DNA from 2 places in the Alteromonas sp. S015 genome. Region 2 is predicted to be linked to the other one. Evidence: predicted binding sites of a transcription regulator. Region 2 holds the regulator's gene; the other holds the start of a gene.
The links. The regulator LexA, encoded in region 2, represses DNA repair genes until DNA is damaged. The targets are predictions, from matches to a motif close to TACTGTATNNNNATACAGTA.
Positions count from the first base shown of each region.

Region 1: the regulator LexA is predicted to act here: its motif matches at 5,380-5,399, upstream of V7R42_RS13690 (recombinase RecA).

Region 1 is NZ_JAZETO010000007.1:4,936-12,998, reverse strand. Features, by position in the region: gene slmA (nucleoid occlusion factor SlmA) at 49-636, shown strand; gene V7R42_RS13710 (M28 family metallopeptidase) at 699-2,336, opposite strand; gene V7R42_RS13705 (DUF1820 family protein) at 2,524-2,859, shown strand; gene V7R42_RS13700 (DUF885 domain-containing protein) at 2,899-4,650, shown strand; gene V7R42_RS13695 (hypothetical protein) at 4,653-5,165, shown strand; gene V7R42_RS13690 (recombinase RecA) at 5,413-6,165, shown strand; gene V7R42_RS13685 (Y-family DNA polymerase) at 6,165-7,652, shown strand; gene V7R42_RS13680 (error-prone DNA polymerase) at 7,689-8,063, shown strand, end outside.
Region 2 is NZ_JAZETO010000003.1:141,074-149,136, reverse strand. Features, by position in the region: gene V7R42_RS07090 (DUF2909 domain-containing protein) at 1-132, shown strand, start outside; gene V7R42_RS07085 (cytochrome c oxidase subunit 3) at 147-1,040, opposite strand; gene V7R42_RS07080 (cytochrome c oxidase assembly protein) at 1,064-1,651, opposite strand; gene ctaD (cytochrome c oxidase subunit I) at 1,799-3,442, opposite strand; gene coxB (cytochrome c oxidase subunit II) at 3,452-4,615, opposite strand; gene lexA (transcriptional repressor LexA) at 5,197-5,823, opposite strand; gene V7R42_RS07060 (hypothetical protein) at 6,064-6,477, shown strand; gene V7R42_RS07055 (sensor domain-containing diguanylate cyclase) at 6,459-8,063, opposite strand, start outside.

The DNA.
Region 1 (8,063 bases), on a different contig from region 2:
ATGGATCTCGAGTTGCTATAACTCGGTAGCGGAGGAATTACTTTCGTCATGCCTGCTGTCAAAAAAACAAATCGCAGAGCTCAAATTCTGCAAGCACTTGCTGGAATGTTAGAAACCAGCCCAGGTCAACGTATCACTACTGCTAAACTAGCGGAAAAAGTGGGAGTGTCTGAAGCGGCACTTTACCGTCATTTTCCAAGTAAAGCGCGAATGTTTGAAGGGCTTATCGAGTTTATTGAAGAAACACTTTTCACGCGCATCAATAAGATTGTGAATGAAGAGAAAGACTCGCTTACGCGCTGTCAGCTTATTCTTCATCTTATTTTGGGCTTTGCTGAGAAAAACCCGGGTATTACTCGAATATTAAATGGTGATGCGTTAATGGGTGAACAAGACCGATTGCGCGCGCGCATAGCAAAGCTTTTCGAGCGTTTAGAAACGCAGCTTAAACAAGTGCTAAGAGAACGCAAGCTACGCGAAGGTAAAACACTTTCTGCAGATGAAGCGATTATCGCCAACATGATGATTTGCTACACCGATGGCCGTATTAATGGCTTTATCCGCAGTGGATTTACGCGTAAGCCAACGGAACAGTTCAATGAACAATGGGCTGCTTTCAAGCAAATGTTCGTTTAAAACCAATACAAGCAATAAAAAAGCAGCATAGAAATGCTGCTTTTTAACCTTATAAGTGTGGGTTACTTGCTAAAGGTATTTCCAAAGAAGTCACCTTCGTTCCACTTAGGCTTGTTCTCTTGGTTTGCTAGGGTCCAACCAATTTGCGCATTAACCTTAGTGAAAGTCTCTGCTGCATTCCAGTTGAATGGCTGATTAATATCGTCGCTAGGTTTGTGATAGTGCGTAGATAAGAACTGGCCAAACACCTTGCTTCCGTCTACGTTCGGATCTTTAGATTTAAGACCCGGTACCATAAACACTGAAGGCACACCTTGCTTTACAAACGCATAGTGATCTGAGCGAGTGAATAACGCTTGCTCAGGCCATGGGTCAGGGCTTAGTTCAATGTTGGCATTCGCCGCCGCTTTTTCCACTGATTCTTGCAAATCACTGTGGTTCGCGCCAAACGCAATAACGTCTGCAAACTCGTAAGTCAAAATTGGCATATCTAGATTTACATTCGCCACCATTGAAGTAACCGGTACGGTTGGGTTACGAGCAAAATAGTCTGCACCTAGCAGGCCCTTCTCTTCACCCGTTACCGACACGAACAGAATTGAGCGTTTTGGCTTTTCTTCCATTTCGCTAAACAGGCGTGCAGTTTCCAACATCACTGACGTACCAGACGCATTGTCCATGGCACCATTGTTAATGTTGTCTTTCTTCACGGTCTTGGCAAAACCGATATGGTCAGAGTGAGCAGAGAAAACCACGTACTCGTTTTTAAGCTCTGGGTCTGAACCTTCAAGTACACCCACAACATTAGGGCTTGTGATGGTGTCGTGTACGCTCGTCTTACTGATATCAACCACGCCGTTTAACGCAAAGCCTTGTGGCACTTTGTCTGCTTCGAGCTGTGCATAAACATCACCAAGGCTCTTTTCTGCGCCTTCAAATAACTTACGCGCAGCGCCTTCACTCATGTAAGCGCCACCTTTAAGCTGAGAAAAGCTGTTCGCAGGCTGACCGCTGTCGTTCAACCATGCCATACGCGGCGTATGGATGTAGTTCAAGCGGCTTTGATAAGGGCGTACTTTTTCATTTTTAGGCGTTGTGATAGTGATCATGCCAATAGCGCCATTGTCTACCGCATACTTTTGTTTTTGGTAGCCAGACGCAAAGTGAGCGCCCTCCTCAGATGGAAAGTCACTTGGCTTACCCGCTAGTGCGACGACAATTTTACCTTTTACATCTAAGTCTTTGTAATCGTTGTGAGATAGCTCGTCAGCCACAATACCATAGCCTACAAACACCATTTCGCCTTTTACTTTGGCATCAGTGCTAAGCAAACTCGGGCTCGCTAAATAGTCTTTCGGGTAATCAAAATCGACGGTTTCGCCGTTTTGCGTGAAAGTAAACTTGGGTGATTCTTGAAGCAGATTAGCTTTGCGAAACGATACGTTCTGCATGTAGCCGTCTGTACCCGCTGGCTTTAAACCATATTTAGCAAATTCGGTAGCAATGTAAAGCGCCGCAATTTCATGGCCACGAGAGCCGGTGTCACGACCTTCAAGCAAATCATCTGCTAAAAAAAACAGGTGAGATTTAATTCGTTGTGTATCAGGGTTAAAAATGTTCTCTGTCGAGGCGTGGTTGTGGGCAGTAGCAGCAAAGGTCATTGCTGTCATTGCGCTGCCTATAAGGAGTTTTTTTATCATTCTAGTTTCACCATATAACTAAGTGTGCATCATGGTAACGCAGTTAATAGGGGGAATGCCATTAAACTGCTTACGTTTACCATGTGTTTCCTACCGTTGCTCGCATTTTAAGAGCAAGGTAAAATTGTTAGTTACATTCCGGCTTCGTTTCCGGATATTGTTATGTTTTTAGTGAAGAGCAGCACCTATGTCGAAAGACGATATCCTATACCGCGTTCAATTTGTCAGCAATGGCGAGCATTATGAACTGTATGTAAAAACCCTTATGCAAGGCACTTTGTTTGGCTTTATCGAGATAGGTGACTTTGTGTGGGATACCCACACAAGTGTGGTTGTCGATCCTTCCCATGAAAGGTTAAAAACCGAATTTTCTGAAGTAACAAAAACTTATGTTCCTATGCACAACGTTTTGCGCATTGACGCTGTACGTAAAAAAGGAACAGCCAAAATTACTAAATTAGAAAATAAATCTGATAAAGTAACGGCTTTCCCTAGTCCAATATATACACCAACGAAAGAGTAGCCGCCGGATTCTAACCGGTGAAGGTTACCGGAGATCCTTATGTATCGCTATCTGTTAGCAGCATTGCTATTTATTTGCAGCATTAGTGCATCTGCAAAGAGCCTTGACGATGAAAGCTTGTATCAACTACTTGATGATATTTGGCAGTACGAGCTTTCGGTTTCCCCGCTTTTGGCTTCTCGCGAAGGCGATAGCTCCCTCGCTCATGTGCTACCCGATATTTCGCCCGAAGCACTTAAAGCACAAAATGAACAATGGCGTGCATTTCAAAAAGCCTTGAGTCAGTATAAAAAAGACAATATCTCTAGTGACGCTTACATTGCTTTGCTAATGCAGCAATACCGTTTAGCCAACTATGTGGATGAATATACTTATCGCGCGCACTTGGTGCCTATTAACTCAGAATATGGCTTTCATGGTGCTATGGCCTCGCTTCCCAATTTATCAACCTTTAAGCGCGTAGAAGATTATCAAGCTTACATTAGTCGCTTAAACGCGCTTAAGCCTTATTTTGACCAGCAAATTACTTATATGAAGCAGGCGCTAAAGGAAGGCTACACGCAGCCTAAAATCGTGCTGAAAGGGTTTGAAGACTCAGTAGCGTCGTACGTTGTTGAAAATGCAGTGGACAGTGGTTTTTATTCTCCATTTACCCGCTTTCCTGAGTACTTTACTGTCGAGCAAAAGGCTGCGCTAGCAGAGCAAGGCAAAGCAGCAATAAACAACAGTGTGCTACCTGCGTATCAAATGTTTTACGACTTCATGGTAGAGGAATATATCCCTAATGCCCGTGAAGATATTGCCGCGAACAACTGGCCTGATGGCGTGGCGTATTACGCCAATAGAGCAAAGCATTACACCACCACAGATATGACACCTCAGGAAATACACGATTTAGGCCTTTCTGAAGTAAAACGCATTCGCGCGCAAATGCAGCAAATTGTGAATGAGCTTAGCTTTGATGGCGACATTAACGACTTCATTACGTTTTTACGCGAAGACCCGCAATTCTATGCCTCCAGCGCAGAAGATTTACTAAAAGAAGCGTCGTTTATTGCAAAGAAAATGGACGCAAAGCTTCCTACTCTTTTTGAGTATTTACCAAGAACGCCCTACGGTGTAGCCCCTGTACCAGATGCTATCGCGCCCAAATACACAACAGGTCGTTACATCCACCCTAGCCGCGATGATCAACCAGGATATTACTGGGTAAACACTTATGCCCTTGATAAGCGCCCTTTATATGCATTGCCTGCACTGACCTTGCACGAAGCCGTGCCTGGCCATCACCTTCAAATATCATTGGCAGCAGAGCTTGCAGACTTGCCTATGGTACGTCGTAACACCTATATTTCAGCCTTTGGTGAAGGCTGGGGTCTGTATTCTGAGTTTTTAGGTATTGAAGCAGGTATTTATGAAACGCCGTACGACAACTTCGGCCGCTTGAGCTACGAAATGTGGCGAGCATGTCGTTTGGTTGTTGATACCGGTATGCACACGATGGGCTGGAGCCGCCAACAAGCGGTGGACTATATGATGGAAAACACCGCACTTTCAGAACACAACGTAAATACTGAAATAGACCGCTATATCTCTTGGCCAGCGCAAGCTTTGTCTTACAAGATTGGGGAAATCAAAATTAAAGGCCTTCGCAAGAAAGCAGAGGCAGCGTTAGGAGAGCGTTTTGACGTGCGAAAATTCCACCGTGCGGTGTTAGAAAACGGCTCAGTTCCTCTTTTCATATTAGAACAAAATATCAACATATTTATAGAAGAACAGAAGGCACAATAAACATGGTCGTTGCATTTGGTATTATTGGATTACTTATCCTGTTTTTAATTTACTTTGTGCTGCGAGCGCAGAATTTACAAAAAGAGCTGGCGCTGGTGCGCCACTCGAATAAGCAAACCAGCAACAAGGTTGCTTATGCTTATCGCAATCTTATTCTTGTTACAGATGCGTTGGAAAAAAACCTTACTGCGCGTATTGAAAGCGCCTATAAAAGTCGCCTCATCGACCAAGCTCAATACAATGCGCTACACCCACTTATGCGCAACTTTTCAACTATTGTCATGACCTGTTGTGAAAAAGGGATGTCATTTGAGGAGTCACTTAATAAGATACTGCTTAATGAAGAAGTCACCCTTGAGGAAATTCGTGAAGTGGTAAAGGCTCTACCTAGCAACGTTCGAATGGTGTGGGCAAAAAATACCGCCGATGGATTTATTGCTTTTTGCCAAACCGTTACAGCAACAGTAAGCGGCACGACAGCAAAGGCTCAAAAAGAACCATCATCTGAAGAGTAACATCATACTCTACGCCCCTCGTTAGCGCTGATGCAGCGCTAACTGTATGACAGGGTCGCCCGCTTTGCTATATAGTAAGGTCAGCGACCCTAGTCCATAACTCTACGCTTTTAAAAGTTTAATCTTTTACCTTTTCAAACTAATCAGTAAGTTAGCGCTTAAAACAACAAGCCAAAAACCTTTTGTCTTGAAAAGGGTTATTGCTGCACTATAATACTGTATAAAAATACAGTTTATTTTGAGTGCCATGAACAAATCGTTATCCGTGCTTAACAACCACCCACATATTTGGCGGGCCAGAGATCAGAAGCAAAGTGAAGCTAAGTTTTCGCTGGGTTTTCCGCGTCTGGATAAAGCGCTTAACGGTGGCGTTGCATCTATAGGCCTTGTCCGTATCTCTTCATTAACTGGCGTGGGTGAGCTTACACTTTTTAAACGGGTTATTTGCCAGCATCGTACGCACAAACTGGTGGTATTTATTAACCCTCCCGGGCTACTACAGTCGCCGTGGTTAGAAAACCTGGGGCTTAAAGCGCAACAAGTGCTGGTAGTAAAAACACGTTCTGAACAAGAGTCATTGTGGGCAGCAGAGCAATGTTTAAAAAGTACGGCTTGCCACTGCGTAGTGCTGTGGAGTAATGCTGTAAATCCAAAAGAAGCGCGACGCCTACAGGTAGCGGCAACCCATAACGATGCACTGTGCTTGCTATATACCCCACCGCAACAGCAGGCATCACAGTTAGGTTATCCAAAGGCCGACATGGGAAGCGATTCACAAGCCAACCTGTCGAATGAAAGCGGCAGTGCATTACCCATTGCTTTGGATATCGCGCTAAAAGGTAAACCCCACGCTTTGGCGGTGAACATACGTAAGCAGCGTCATGGGTGGCCCAAAGATAACATTGTTATTTCCCATCGGTGGACCCCCGACAATCACGCCATTAAATGGGCCATGGCACACAACACGCTTTCCGACCAGGCGTTACATTCTGTGAACTAATGATGCTGTGGGCTTATATTTACTGTTATCAACTTACTTTAGATAGCTACATCAAAGCGGCTAAAACTAAACGTGCACCCAGACAAGGGTCTAGAGGCGAATCTAACGGAAGTTCTTCGTCATTACCGTCGAATACTCCCATTGCTGTGTATTGCAGTAAAACCAACAAAATTACGCAGTGTAATGATATTGCGAAAAAAGAAGGCATTGAAATTGGTCACGGACTCGCTCAAGCGGCGGCGCTATGTCCTTACGTGCATATTCTACCTTTCAGTGAAGAAGTCGAAAGGCATATGCTGACGCAGCTGGCCCATCGGCTTTATCCGCTGGCTTCTGACATCGTATTAGATAACCACATGCACTCAAATAGTGTAAGCGGTCTAGCAGTAAGGCTAGATAACCTAACTCATTACTATGGCGGTCATGCGCCACTGTGGAAAACCTTAACTCAAGCACTTGCTGAAGCAGATATTCGCTATCACTTTGCTAGCGCATGGACAATTGAGGCCGCAAAAGTATTAGCGCTTCATAAGCTTAATACCTACTTACATACACCCGATGACGTAAAAAAAGCGCTAAGTACGTGCCCGCTTTCTATTACTGCTCTATCACCTAAGGTTACTGACTCGTTGGCAAGGGTGGGTATTACCCGTGTACAACAGCTGTTGGCCATGCCGGTACAAGAGCTGGGGCGGCGCTTTGACAATAACACTATTATATATCTTACTTCGTTACGAGGAGAAACCTTTCCGCGCGTTACGTTATTTAGGCCTTTAGAGCACTTCGATAACTTTATCCTATTGCCTTTTGATATTGAGAACACGCAGCATCTAACACCTTTTGTCACCCAGCAGTTTGAGCACTTGTCTCACTATTTACGGGCAAGAAACTTATATACATCCAGTATCAGTGTACATATCCATTTCAGAGAAGCGCCTGTAATGGATATTAATATACGTTCGGCGCTTCCTCAGTCTTCCGTAGAAAGCTGGCTGCCGTTGTTTAGTCTTAGAACGGAGAATCTGGTGTTGCCTGAGCCAGCCACAGCCATTGCACTTACCTGCCAGCAGTTTGAAGAAATAGACACGCAAAATGGCGATTTTTTTAGTGATAGATTTAATGATATTGCACAGAAACAATTAGTTGGGCGCTTAAACGCGAAGTTAGGCGATAACAGTACGTTTCAACCTCACGCTGCCGACAGCCATCAGTTTGAATATATGACGGTGACGGAGTCGAGCGCCGGTCACTGCACTGGTAATTATGCTTATAGCAGTGACATTACGCCCACCTTCACCTTTGATGTACCTAAACCGCTTATTCAGGCTACCCAAATTTGCTTTGGCCCTGTGCGATTACACAGCGAGTGGTGGCATGACAGCCCAACAAAGCGTGATTATTTTATCGCCCAAACTGAGCAATGCGTAAGGCTTTTAGTGTTTAAAGATGAAGAGAGTAGCTGGTGGGTGCAGGGCCTTTTTTGCTAGCGGTATGCGGTTAAAGAAAAAGGTAAAGGCAGTATCATGAAATACAGCGAGCTCTTTTGCCAAAGCAATTATAGCTTTCTTTGCGGCGCCTCTTCCCCCGCAGAGCTGGTTACCACGGCTTCTTTCCTTGGTTACGACGCGCTTGCCATTACCGATGAATGTTCAGTAGCAGGTGTGGTACGGGCTTTCGATGAAATTAAGCATCAGAGTCTACCGATTACGCTTATTGTGGGTAGTTATTTTGTATTCGATGACACTTTATCTTTTGTGCTGCTGTGCCCGAACAAAGCGGCCTATAGCGAACTGTGTCGAATTATTACTAACGCGAGACGTCGCTCTGAAAAAGGTGAATACCAGCTGGCTGAGTGGGACTTACGTACCATTCGCCATTGTAAATTCATTTGGTTACCA
Region 2 (8,063 bases):
AAAAACGACACGTCTAAGGGTCCTATGAGTAAGTACATTGGTCGACGTGTGCTCACTTCTGCCGTCATTGTTATTATTATTCTTATCGCTATTGGTACTGGCTTAATTACCCCAAACCCAAGGCCTTATTGAGTTTGGGGCTACCCTTAAAGCACGTAAACAAAAATGTAGAGCATGACCCACACTACATCCACAAAGTGCCAATACCAGCTTCCCGCCTGAAACGCGAAATGGTTTTCAGGCGTGAAATGTCCTTTCAATACTCTGAAAAACAGCACAATCAAAATGATGGTGCCAAGGGTCACATGCATGCCGTGAAACCCCGTCAGCATAAAGAAGGTGTTGCCGTAAATACCCGACTGGAGCGTTAGTCCAAGGTCGCGATAAGCGTGGATGTACTCTTCTACCTGTAAAAATAGGAATCCACACCCAAGTAAAATAGTGATACCCAGCATAAGGGTTAATTGCTTGCGCTTATTTTGCTCTAATCCCACATGGGCGAAATGCAGCGTAATAGATGAAATAAGCAAGATAACCGTATTGATTGTGGGCAAACCCGCGGCACTCATTTCTTGTGTGGTAATCCCCCCTGGCGTTGACACCAGCGGCCACATAGCTTCAAAGGTCGGCCACAAGACTTCATTGGTCATAGCGTTGTTCGATGCACCGCCAAGCCATGGAACGGAAATAAATCTTGCGTAGTACAGCGCACCGAAAAACGCGGCGAAAAACATTACCTCTGAAAAGATAAACCAGCTCATACCTTGGCGATATGAACGTCCCAGCTGATCGCTATAAAGCCCGGCCATAGACTCATCTATCTGGTTTTTAAACCAGCCTACAAGCATCACCAGCAACACCGCTATACCTGCTAAAAGGATATGACCTCCGTAGCCGGATTCACCTTTGGTTGCTTGCACTACAAAATTGCCTGCACCAACGGCGATAAGAAAAAGTGCTACAGCCCCAACAATAGGCCATGGACTTTGTGCGGGTACATAATATTTTTGGTATTCGTGATTCTGTACTTCGGGTTGCATTTTCTTCTCCTTACCCCTTCGGCCTATTCGCCAGCTGATGGTGTTGAGGCCATAAAGGGATTCGGTGTTGTCGTTAGGTCACTAGCTCGCGCTGTGACGTCATAGAGTGTGTACTGCAAGGTAAAAAACGTAATTTCTTCAGGTAGCTGAGGGTCGACGTAAAACTGCATGGGCATGTAGGCTTCACTACCGGCATCCAATGGCTGCTGATTAAAGCAAAAGCATTCAGTCTTGTTCAGGTAGAGTGCTGCCGTTCCGGGAGATACAGAGGGAATGGCCTGTGCGACGATATTGCTTGATGCAGGGTTTCGCACATAAAAAGAGACCGTATTGAGTTCGCCTGGGTGTACTTTCACGCGCTTCGTTTCAGCCCGAAACTCCCAGGGCATACCGGTATTTGTGCGAGTAATAAACTCAACCGTCACTTCGCGCGACTCATCAATCTCAACGGATTGGTAAACCGCTGCCGTGCCTTCGGTTTTTCCGTTAATCCCTGTAACGTCGCAAAATACGTCGTACAAGGGAACAAGGGCAAAGCCGAAGCCAAACATGCCAATGACAATAGCAACAAGTTTAATAACCATCTTGTTGTTTGCGCTTTGCTGTGACATCACGTGACCTCCGGGTAAATCCAAAGATGAAGGTTGGTAAACACTTGTTTAGCCGCTTATATCCCTCACCACCTGCAACGTGTGAATGTCATTCCCACCGGTTTCTGCCGATTGACAGGACTGATCTATCCACAACTCCACTTACCGTTATTTAACGACAGGTGGCGTTTCAAACGTGTGATAAGGGGCGGGTGATGGAATTTCCCATTCCAATCCTTCTGCGCCATCCCAAACTTGTGCTGATACCGGCTCACCTTGCTTTTTGCACGCTTTAATAAGCAAGGCAAGAAAGATGAGCTGAGATAAACCGAATGCAAACCCACCTAGGCTTATCCACTTATTGAAATCAGCGAACTGCAACGCGTAGTCAGGAATACGGCGCGGCATACCAGCCAAACCAACAAAGTGCATGGGGAAAAACAAAACATTAACCGACACTAAGGAGCACCAGAAATGCCATTTCGCTAGGGTTGTGTCGTACATTTTTCCTGTCCATTTAGGCAGCCAGTAATACACGGCCGCCATAATAGAAAAGACTGCGCCTGTTACCAGAACATAGTGGAAATGCGCTACAACGAAATACGTATCGTGATATTGGAAGTCTACAGGGGTGATCGCCAACATTAGCCCCGACAACCCACCAATAGTGAACAGTACAATGAAGGCAATAGCGAACATCATTGGCATTTCAAAGCTTAGTGAACCGCGCCACATGGTCGCTACCCAGTTAAACACTTTTACCCCAGTCGGCACCGAGATAAGCATGGTGGCAAACATGAAAAACATTTCCATGTACACCGGCATGCCCGTAGTGAACATGTGGTGAGCCCACACGACAAAAGAGAGCAGCGCAATCGACGCCGTAGCGTAAACCATAGACGCGTAACCAAAAAGTTGTTTTCTAGAAAAGGTAGGTACAATTTGCGAGATAATGCCAAAAGCGGGCAAGATCATAATGTATACTTCAGGGTGACCGAAGAACCAGAAAATATGCTGGAACATAACAGGATCGCCGCCACCAGCAGCATCAAAAAAGCTTGTACCAAAGAACTTGTCGGTTAACACCATGGTGACCGCACCCGCGAGCACCGGCATAACAGCAATAAGTAAAAATGCTGTGATAAGCCACGTCCAAACAAACAGTGGCATTTTCATCCAGGTCATGCCTGGCGCACGCATGTTAAAGATGGTCACAATTACGTTGATTGCCCCCATGATGGATGAAATACCCATTATGTGAACGGAGAATACGAATAATGCAGTCGAATCGCCGCTATAGGTTGTTGAAAGTGGCGCGTAGAAAGTCCAACCGAAAGCTGGGCCGCCACCTTCCATAAAGAGCGAGCTAAGCAGAATCAAAAAAGCGCCGGGTAAAATCCAGAAGCTCCAGTTGTTCATGCGCGGCAACGCCATGTCGGGCGCGCCAATCATCATTGGAATTAGCCAGTTCGCAAGCCCAGTAAAGGCGGGCATTACTGCGCCAAATACCATGATAAGCCCGTGTACTGTGGTCATTTGGTTAAAGAAGTTTGGATCTACTATCTGTAAGCCAGGTTGGAATAGTTCCGCCCGGATCACCATGGCCATTGCACCGCCAACCAAAAACATTATGAAAGCAAACCACAGATACAGTGTGCCTATGTCTTTATGGTTAGTGGTAAACAACCAGCGCGTTATGCCTTTAGGAATATGGTCGTGGTGTTCATGATCATCATGCACGTGACCGCCATGTACTTGAGCACGGTGAGGCGCAGAGGTATCTGTCGATATAACTTCAGTTGCTTTGCTCATTGTCTGCTCCTAATTTCCGTTTGCCACTGCGTTGACATCTTTCGCTTGAACCATATCGCCAGTGTTGTTGCCCCAGGCGTTGCGCTCGTAAGTGACAACCGCAGCAATTTCTTTAAGACTAAGCATTTTGCTAAACGCCTGCATTGCCGTACCCGCCTTACCGTGAAGTACAATATCAATGTGGCCTTGCTGGTCTTCCAATGCCATTTTGCTACCTTTTAGGGCTGGGAATACGCCAGGTAGACCTTCGCCATTAGGCATATGGCACGCTGCACACGTTGTGTTGTAAACACGCTCGCCAACTTTCATGAGTTCATCCATAGACATATTCATAGAAAGCAGACGCTGCTCTTCTTCTTTTGCTTTACGAACAATTTCTTCTTGTTCGCCCATCCACTTGTCAAACTCAGCGGGCTCTTTGGCAATCACCACAACTGGCATATAGCCATGGTCTTTGCCACAAAGCTCTGCGCACTGCCCGCGATAAATACCAGGTTCATTCACCTTGGCCCAAGACTCGTTAATAAAACCGGGGTTCGCATCTTTTTTCACGGCAAAGTCAGGAACCCACCAAGAGTGGATAACGTCGTCAGAGGTAATAAGAAAACGTACTTTTTTACCTGTAGGAATGACTAATGGGCGGTCAACTTCCAGTAAGTAGTTGTCTGTTTTTTGGAATTTGTTCTCAATTTGCTCGCGTTGAGTGGCGAGCAAAGAATAAAACTCTACGTCGCTATCCATATACTTATAGTGCCATTTCCACTGAGAGCCCGTGACTAACACAGTCATGTCAGGCTCAGACGTATCTTCCATCGCGATAAGGGTGTTCGCTGCTGGCACAGCCATAAAGATAAGGATAAGAAAAGGAATAACGGTCCAAGCAATTTCTACTTTCACGTTCTCGTGAAAATTGGCTGGCTTCGCGCCGCGAGACTTTCTGTGCAAATACATTGAGGCGAACATAACCCCAAATACTACAACGGCGATGCCAACGCATATAAAGAACATCAGCATATGAAGATCGTAAACCTGCCCACTGATGTCAGTAGCACCGCGTCTTAAGTTAAGTGAAGAAGCTTCTTCACTGGCTTCTTGCGCGAAAAGCAAAGGAGAAATTAGCAAAAATGGTATACTCAAACACCATTTTGCGAAGACGGTCGTTAATTGTTTCACTCAGCACCTCCGTAATGGCTAGGCCAAAACGCTGATAAGTTTGCGCGATGTCCTACCAAATGGTTTGCGAACGATTGACCCACCACTTCAACTTGTAAAACAAATTTAGGGTCATTGTTATTATTTTGTTAATCTTTGTATAAGAATTGCGCAATAATGCCGTGCCGTCTAGTCTTTTCTGTTAAAAATTTAACGAAGCGTTCAATTTTTAATCATTTCATATGGCAGCCATACGTTACGTTTTGAATAGATGTGGAGTGAGACACATGTTGGGAATGGGTAAAATCAAACGCACATTTTGAACAACACGCTAGGAATTACGCGCACTCATTTGAATGTAAAATCAACGACTAACACGCTAGCAATAATTATTTTCAAACAAACCTTAAAATAATAAATGCGTATACAGTCGTTCATTCACAGCCAGAATAACCTTGATATGTCACGTAGTGTTTATTCTGTGTTTCAAGGTTAGAAAACTCAATAAGCGACCCTAACTTAATAAAACCGACAGAAATATAGGAACAAAAGGCATAAAAAAAGCGGCTAGTGTGCCGCTTTTCGTTGAAGTAGCTAAAACCTTACATCCAGTCTGCGTTTCTTATAACACCGACTGCTATACCTTCAATAGCAAAAGGCTCGTTGGCAAGGTCAACCCTTATAGGTGCAAATTCTTCGTTTTCGGCATGAAGTAATACTTCGCGACCGCGTTTCTCTAAACGCTTTACCGTAACGTCTTCGTCCACGCGCGCCACAACGACTTGGCCATTGTGCACATCTGTGGTCCGATGCACAGCAAGAAGATCACCATCTAAAATACCAATATCTTTCATACTCATGCCGTTAACACGCAGCAAGAAGTCAGCTTGAGGTTGGAACAGAGCAGGGTCAACCTTATAGTGCGACTCTACGTGCTCCTGTGCCAAAATTGGCTCACCCGCTGCTACACGTCCAATTAACGGCAGACCTTCTTCTTCTGGAATGTCGTTATCAAGGGGGATATTCAGTTTAATACCCCGTGAGGTACCCGGCAAAATTTCAATTACGCCTTTACGCGCCAATGCTTTCAAATGTTCTTCTGCAGCATTGGCAGAGCGAAAACCAAGCTGACGCGCAATTTCTGCGCGAGTAGGCGGCATTCCCGTTTCTTGCATGGTTGTTTTGATAAGTTCTAAAACTTCAGTTTGTCGAGCTGTGAGTGGGCGCATAAAAGACCTGTCTGTTCATACAGTTCCTGTAAGTATATACACCTAAAAACAAATAACAAGTAGTAAACCTTGAGAGAGAAGCGTTGGGTGGTTTTGACACGCTTTATTTTTGATTAGGAATGTAGCAAATTCGTAACACCATTATCACGAAACCGACATGCACAACGCTTAGCGTAATTTTGGGCTGATGTTAATTACCCTACAGGTAAACCTTAATTCATTAATTACAATGCAAAATTTATGATATTAACTAAAAAAATATTCCCAATATTTGTCGGCGCTCTATTGTTACCAGCGTGTGATGACGACTCGGTAGAAGTGGTCGAGGTAGAGAAGCAGGTGGTTGTCGAAAACACAGTAACCGTAGTTGAAACAGTTGAAGTGCCTGTAATTGTTCAGGTACCCGCAGGACAGGCCGCGAATTTACAGATAGGCGCGCGCCCCTCTTTTCTCGCAGAAGACATAGATGATGGAGAGCTGAAAAGTGCACTACAACAATGTAGTGAAGGCCCTTTTTATAGAACAGATTTTTCAATTGGGCACCGTGGTGCGTCGCTACAGTTCCCAGAGCACACAAAAGAAGCATATGAATCAGCGGCAAAACTTGGTGCTGGGATAGCAACCTTAAGCGCTCGTCACTCTAGAATAACTTGATTTCGACCATTCTTTTTCGCCGTATATAGCAGTTTATCGGCCTTGGAAAGCAATCCACTAAAGTCAACGTTCAAACTGTCCTCAGCAAAGACTGCTCCGATGCTTATCGTTACGGATATCGTGTCTGTTTTGTATTTTACTTCTGTTTTTTCAACAGCCTCTCGAAGTTTGTTAAAGCGTCTTTCTTCGTCTTTTTTGTTGTCGGAAATTGCCACTATCGCAAACTCTTCGCCCCCAAGACGAGAAACAATATCTGGCTCCACATAATATTCTTCTATGAGGTGGGCTACTGAAATTAATGCTTGGTCTCCTGCATCATGTCCATAAGTGTCATTAACTTCCTTAAAGTGGTCTATATCGATTACTGCTACGCTTACTCTATTACTTTGTGTAGAAAGCTGATGACATTTATCAACAAATGCTCGCCGATTAAACAGCCCCGTCAGCGAATCAGTCATGGCCAGCTTTCGCAACTTCTCTTCAGCTATTGCGCGTGCATCCTCTAGTTCTACTGCATAGAAAAGCCCCGCTAGTGCATCTAATAGAGGCTGTAAAAACTTTGCATCCTCAATGGTGTAGGGCTCAAATTTATTGGCTAAACCAATCATGCCCACCACTCTATCTTTGACCTTAATCGGCAGCCCTAAAAATCGACTAATGCGAGGATGGCCTTTCGGCACTCCTTTTGAGTTTGGATGACTCCCTGAAGTATTACTTATCGTAACTTCACCGGTTAAAATTGTGGTACCGAAAAGGTTATCAAAGCTATCGAAATACAAGTTTCGCTTTTTGTACTCGTTATATTGCGTGAAGCTGCTGGTGTCCCACACTATTTCCGAAATCGCGTGAATAAACAGCCTCGATGCATTACCTTCAGCTTTCATTTGCCCTACAAACGCAAACTGACTATCTGAAATATCAATAAGCTCGGACAATACGGTTTGGCAGGCCATGGTTAGATCATTATTTTGGAGGTAGGAAGCGCGGGTTTTGTTAATAAACTGTAGAAGCTGGGTTTTCTTTCTCTCATGAAGTTCGCTTTCCATTCTTTGCGTAATGTCGCGATGAATGCCGGCAAGTCGAATAGCCTTACCCATACTGTCAGATTCGACGGTTTTTCCATAACTTTCAACCCACACCCATGAGCCGTTAGTATGTTTCATGCGAAAAGTCGTATTAAAAACTTTGCTCTTACCAGTAATGTGCTCATTTAATTGCTTTTCTACTTTTACATAGTCCGCAGGGTGAATTAACTGTCTGAAAAAGCGAGAGCTGGTGTCATAGTACTCATATTCAAGACCGACGATGTCACACCAACGTTTATTGACTTGGTTTACATCAGCGGCCAAGTTCCAATCCCACGTACCCAATTCAGAGGCCTCCAATAAGAGCCGCATGCGCTGGTTTGTTTTATTAAGTTTGTCCTCCACATATTTCTGGTCGCTAGTGTCAAATAAAAACGCTTGAACCGAGTAGAGCATACCGTCTTCTCGGAAACTGGCAGTAGAGATCATACTTACCCAAATGGTCCGCGTGGGCGTTGCTATTTGAAGCCTACAGGTATGGGTTTCTACGCCTTCCATGTG